DNA from 2 places in the Alkalibacillus silvisoli genome. Region 1 is predicted to be linked to the other one. Evidence: riboswitches for the same ligand, from Rfam matches in the RefSeq annotation. Region 1 holds a riboswitch; the other holds the start of a gene.
What was found. Region 1 has a riboswitch for cobalamin ahead of ABDZ63_RS15070 (ribonucleoside-diphosphate reductase subunit alpha). Riboswitches for the same ligand answer to the same signal wherever they lie in the genome.
Positions count from the first base shown of each region.

Region 1 (3,181 bases):
CAGTGCTACCTGCAATAATGCTCGTACTTGAGTTTGGTGCTACAGCCATTAAGTACCCATTTCTCAGTCCATGCGTGTGTACGTCTTGCCTCAGTTCATCCCACGCCTCACCTTGATAGCCTTTATCATCGAAATAACTACCGTCATGCCACTTTGAGCCTTTAAATAATGGATAAGGACTTTTTTCTTTGGCTAGTTCCATACTCGATTTGATTGTTAAATAAGCCACTTTTTCATACAGCTCGTCCGCAAATTCAACCGCTTCATCTGACTCCCATACAATCTCTTTAAGTGCGAGTAAATGGTGATAACCAAATGTGCCCAATCCAACTGCGCGATATTTTTGATTTGTTAATTGCGCTTGCAGGACTGGAATTGTATTCAGATCAATTACATTATCCAGCATTCTAACTTGAATCGGGATTAAACGTTCTAGCACATTATCAAAGACAGCTTTCCCTAAATTAATACTCGAAAGATTACAAACGACGAAATCACCAGGGGCTTTCGTGACGACAATTTTACCATCTTCTGTATACTGCTCTTCTACTGTCGTCGCACTTTGGTTTTGCATAATTTCAGTACAAAGATTCGAGCAATAAATCATCCCTTGGTGAGAGTTCGGGTTTTGACGATTCGCTTCATCACGATAAAACATATAAGGTGTTCCAGTCTCTAATTGACTAACCATAACCCGCTTCATAAGATCAATTGCTGGAACTTTCTCTTTCGATAGATCAGGATGATTCACACATGCCTCATACTTCTCTCTAAATGACCCTGAGCCTCGCTTTTCATCGTAATAGTCTTCTAAACTAAAGCCCATTACTTCTCGTACTTCATGCGGGTCAAATAAATACCAGTCATCACGTGCATCTACTTTTTCCATGAATAAATCTGGAAGTGACACACCTGTGAATAAATCATGTGTACGTTGACGCTCATCACCATTATTTAATTTCGCATCTAAAAATTTATAAATATCTTGATGCCACACATCTAAATAAACCGCAATCGCACCTTGTCTTTGGCCAAGTTGATCGACACTAACAGCTGTATTATTAAGCTGCTTCATCCATGGCATGACACCGCTCGATACACCTTTAAACCCTTTAATGGAACTTCCGTGAGAGCGAATTTTCCCTAAATAAACCCCAATTCCGCCACCATTTTTCGACAAATTAGCGATATCTGTATTCGAATCATAAATACCTTGTAAACTATCGTCGACCGTGTCGATAAAACAGCTTGATAACTGGCCATAAGACTTCCCGGCATTTGATAAAGTTGGTGTTGCAACAGTCATGTAAAGGTTACTTAATGCCCAGTAAGCTTCTTCTACTAATTCGAGGCGTTTATTCTTAGGCTCATTAATCATTAGTGTCATGGCGATTGTTAGGAAACGTTCTTGCGGTAGTTCATAAGTGTGACCGTTATGATCTTTGGCTAAATAACGATCGGCTAACGTTCTTAAACCAATATAAGTAAAGAAATGGTCACGTTCAGAACTAATTTTAGAAGCTACCTGTTCAATTTCACTTTTTGTGTAATGTTTTAAAATTTGATCACTGTAAATATTTTTATTTGATAAAACTTGCTGTAATTCGATAAATGAACCGTATTTATTTTTCGCATTATACCCGCGGTTAATAGCCGCGTTTTGATAAAGCTTCCTCAAGTAAATATTGGCACAGACATACGTCCAATCTGGCTCCTGTGGGCTAATGTTTTCTAGTCCACGCAACAATAATTCATTTGTAATTTGTTCAGGGGTTACTTCATCTTTACTTTGAAGAGCTTTTAAGACTTTGTCTTCATAGGATATTAGTTTTAAGTGTTCATATCCTTCTGTTACTTGTTTAATAAATAAATTTAGTCGTTTTTCAGAGAAAGCTTCTTTTACCTCCCCATTCATAACCCGTGTTTCATGTTTAGTTAATGTCGTCATATAATCCTCCTAAAAATAAAAAATCGCCTCCACGGGGGGGGAAGCGAATAAAACGACAGCAAGAGTATACTTTGGCTGGTATTTAGGCCAATATGTATGACAAGTCGCTTCATTCTCTTATCACCCCGAAGAAAATGTAACTCGGCTCATGTAGACAGGTCTCCTGACTTACGCTTCTTCCTAATCTGGACCTTCCCTTATAAGTAGCAAACACTAACCTTATAAAGTGGTTTTCCATTTCGTCACGTTTACAGTTGCGGGGGCAGTATTGGTTTCTCACCAAATTCCCTTTTAAGCCTTTTAAAGGCATCAACACAAGCTATAACACTATATATAGTTTTGAAATTAAAACAAACATCTATATGTTGATGTTTGATTACAGTATAGATGATATAAAAATAAAAAACAAGCACTTTCTATTATTCTATCTTAAGTGTATCAAAAAATCCTCTGCTTACACAGAGGATTTTAAGACTAATTATTTTAACCTTTAATCGCACCTTCTGCCATCCCTTTCGTAATACGACGCTGAAAGATAGCATATAAGATGATCACCGGTACAATCGCGAACACTAAGCTGGCAAATAATACGCCCCAAGCATTCGTATATTGTGCTTCATTACTAATAAAGTCGATTGCTAGTGCTAATGTATAGTTTTCACTAGACTGCAAGAAAATTAATGCCATGAAGTACTCATTCCAAAATTGTATCGCATTCATGATCGTAACCGTTATAATCCCTGACATGGTTAAAGGCGTGACAATTTTCCAGAGTACGCCATATGGAGACATACCATCTATTGCAGCAGACTCTTCTAATGATTTAGGAATTGTCCCCATAAAGCTCGTTAACACGAATATCGTAAAAGGCAATTGCGAGATTGCATAAACAATAGCTAAACCAAAAATATTATCTAACATATTAAACTGAGCTAATAAGAAGAATAATGGAATCCAACCTAACACCATTGGGATCATCATCGCTGAAATGTATAACGTAAATAACATTTGACTTCCTTTAAAACGGATCCGCTCAAGTGCGTATGCAGTAGGAATCGCAAGAACAAGGCATAATAACGCGCCAATACCTGTTACTATTAAACTATTAAATACACTTGTATCAATATTATAATCTGTCCATGCTGTTATGAAGTTATCAAAGTTAAACTGTTCAGGAATTCCCCACGGATTAGCATATATTTCAGCATTTGTTTTAAACGATCCTAAAAACAT
Region 1 covers NZ_BAAACZ010000030.1:5,851-9,031, reverse strand. Annotated here, with positions in the region: gene ABDZ63_RS15070 (ribonucleoside-diphosphate reductase subunit alpha) at 1-1,948, opposite strand, end outside; cobalamin riboswitch at 2,085-2,277, opposite strand; gene ABDZ63_RS15065 (carbohydrate ABC transporter permease) at 2,432-3,181, opposite strand, start outside.

Region 2 (3,181 bases), on a different contig from region 1:
TTTCTACAAGGTTAGAGATGCCTGTAATGGTTTCTTCAGTTTGTTCGATTTGAAATATTGCATCTTGTCTTGTTGCCTCAGATGGACTGTAATAATAAGTTGTTAAAGCTTGTTCTGATGATTGTAGTTGAGCATGTAATTCCTTACTTTCCAATAAGACTTCGACATCTTCTTGGGACGAACTTTGAAAAGTAATCATTTCAAAAGCAATCCATGAAACGAGAGCCAAACTTAAAAGCAAAGGAATCATCGTCATGATATATAATCGTTTTTTGATGTTCATTTAATCACTCCTTTATGATTCATTTCTAGCATTTTCAAGTGTTTGTTCTTCAAGGCTAGATAATTCAATTAGACGTATTGGAGCAAGTCCAACACCCTCTTCATTTAAACCAAGTTCAATATGTTCACCTTGAAGAGTTTCACCATTATGTAAACGTTCCATAATGTCATAGATTGCAACATTTACATTTTTAACCATTGAGGATATAACAGCTTCCTCAGCAATGGTGAATTGATCTGTATCTACTCCAAACGCATAGATTCCTTGATTTTCAGCTTCTTGTAAAGCACCTGTTCCAGTAAATCCAGCTGATGGAAATAAGAGATCAGCACCTTCATCAATCATTTCTTGAGCTATGTCAGCGCCTAATTGGTCATCATCAAACGTCCCAGCATCTTGTGATAATATTTCAGCATCTGAATTCGCATCTTCAACACCTTCAATAAAACCACGTTCAAACGTACGAATGACTTCACTATCCACACCACCAATAAAGCCTACAACGTCCGTTTCCGTTCTCATACCAGCAATTAGTCCAATTAAGTAACTTCCTTCATCTTCTTTAAAGGTAATGGAAGTGACATTAGGTAAGTCAATCACGTCATCAATAATCACAAACTGTTGGTCAGGATAAGTTTCAGCCAGTGTTTCAATAGCAGGCGTTGTAGTGAAACTTAAACCAAAAATGACATCATGTCCTTGTTCTATGAGGTCTTCAAGATGCTTTTCATAATCCTCATCAAACGGTTCACGATAGTCAAAAACAATACCCAGTTCATCACGTGCTTGGGCTAATCCTTGAAAGGCTAAATCACTGAATGCATTATCACCTAACCCACTTTCAGTTACTAATAAACCAGCACTAAGTTCTTGATCAATAACTGCTTCCTCTTCTGAAGAACAAGCAGCTAATATAAATGTTAAAATTAATAAAAACATTAACTTATGTACTTTCATAAATATCCTCCTAAATTCTGAAAATTATGTCGAAATTAATCGAAAAATGACCACTAAATTATTATCGGATCACTATCCAGTTCTGTTAATAGCCAAATGAATTTTTTAGGAGTTTAGTAGAACTTTTGGCATATGTTGACGAATGGGTGTTATAAGATTAATATAGAAATTAAGAATTAAATACATAGAACATTTAGGTGTGAGCATTTAGTTGCTTATTTAAAAGGGAAGTTCGGTGTAAGTCCGACGCGGTCCCGCCACTGTTATGGGGAACGACTGACCAAATCCACTGTTAAATACGGGAAGGGGGTCAGAAGTGATGAACCTAAGCCAGGAGACCTGCCTAAGTATGTTTTAGCTTATTTCCTTCGGGGTTAAAGGGATAGCTATATATCAGTCGAAAGATTAATATATAGTAGAGACTAAAGTGCTCATATTTCCTTACTCTAGGGAAATATGAGTACTTTTTATTATAGAAAGGAAGAGGAAGATGAAAAAGACAATTTGGTTAAAATTATGTATCGTAATGATGTTCGTAATCGTTGTCGGGTTAACAGCTTGCCAAAGTGCAGAACCTGAAGATGAAGAGGTGAATGATGAGGAAGCTGAAGAAACTGCAGAGAATGATTCAGATGAACCGGTTACTTTTACAGATAAAGCAGGTGAAGAAATAACAATTGAAGAGGAAGTAGAGCGAATTGTTTCTGTTATTCCAAGTGCAACTGAAATTGTATTTGCAGTAGGAGCAGGTGATCAAGTTGTTGGGGTATCAGAATGGGCTGATTATCCAGAAGAAGTTTTTGAAGTTGAAGAAACTGTTGGTGATATGAATTTAAATATTGAGAAGATTGTTGAACTAGAGCCAGATGTAGTCATAGCTGATTTAAATAACGCAGGGGATTTAGATGCAATGCGTGATGTTGGCTTGAATGTGGTTACATTAGGCTCACAAAGCTTAGAAGAAGTTTATGAAGATATTGAAATGGTAGGGAATGCTACAGGTCAAGCTGAAGAAGCAGAAGAGATTGTTTCAAATATGCAAAGTCAAGTTAGTGAAGTTACAGAGCAAGTCAGTGACATTCCAGATGATGAACGTAGGAGTGTTTGGTTGGAGCTTGATTCAGATTTGTATTCTGGTGGAGAAGGCTCTTTCTTACATGAATTATTAACACTTGCTGGTGGTGAAAATATTATCGCTGATGAAGAAGGTTGGCCACAAGTAAGTGAAGAAATTGTGTTAGAACGTGACCCAGAAGTGATTATTACAACATATGGCTACTATACAGACGATGTGGTTGAATCAGTTTTAGCTCGGGACAATTGGCAGTCTGTCACAGCAGTAGAACAGGAAGAAGTACATGATATTCATAATGATATTGTGACAAGACCAGGACCAAGGTTAGTTGATGGCCTAGAAGAGATCGCTACTATTTTATACCCAGAATATATGGAGTAATAGGACATCACGATCATGTAACGAATGGATGTTATAAATGAAAAAACGCTCGATTTTATGGATTGCTTTACCGTTATTAACCCTTATATTAGTTGTATTTATGAGCTTATCGATTACCTTAGGTGCAGCTAATCTTTCTTGGCAGACTGTGTGGCAAGTGATCCTTTCAAGACTTCCTATAATCAATCAGTGGATTGAGCCTAATTGGAGTGACTCAACAGAAACGATTGTATTAGACATTAGAATGCCGCGTGTAATCTTAGCAGCTATTGTAGGTGCAGCTTTGGCATTAGCGGGTGCGATCTATCAAGGTGTATTACGCAATCCATTAGCTGATCCATTTATTTTAGGTGTGTCTTCTGGAGCTTCATTTGGTGCTGCTTTAGTCTTTGCCTTAGGACTCCAAATTGTTTGGCTAGGTCAATTTACATTGCCTGTTGTTGCGTTTTTATTCGGCTTTGGCACACTAATGGTCGTTTATTTCT
Region 2 covers NZ_BAAACZ010000003.1:217,558-220,738, forward strand. Annotated here, with positions in the region: gene ABDZ63_RS01840 (methyl-accepting chemotaxis protein) at 1-283, opposite strand, end outside; gene ABDZ63_RS01845 (BMP family lipoprotein) at 296-1,240, opposite strand; cobalamin riboswitch at 1,419-1,601, shown strand; gene ABDZ63_RS01850 (ABC transporter substrate-binding protein) at 1,731-2,696, shown strand; gene ABDZ63_RS01855 (FecCD family ABC transporter permease) at 2,734-3,181, shown strand, end outside.
Region 2: linked by a shared signal. The riboswitch ahead of ABDZ63_RS01850 (ABC transporter substrate-binding protein) and the one ahead of ABDZ63_RS15070 (ribonucleoside-diphosphate reductase subunit alpha) in region 1 are both predicted to bind cobalamin.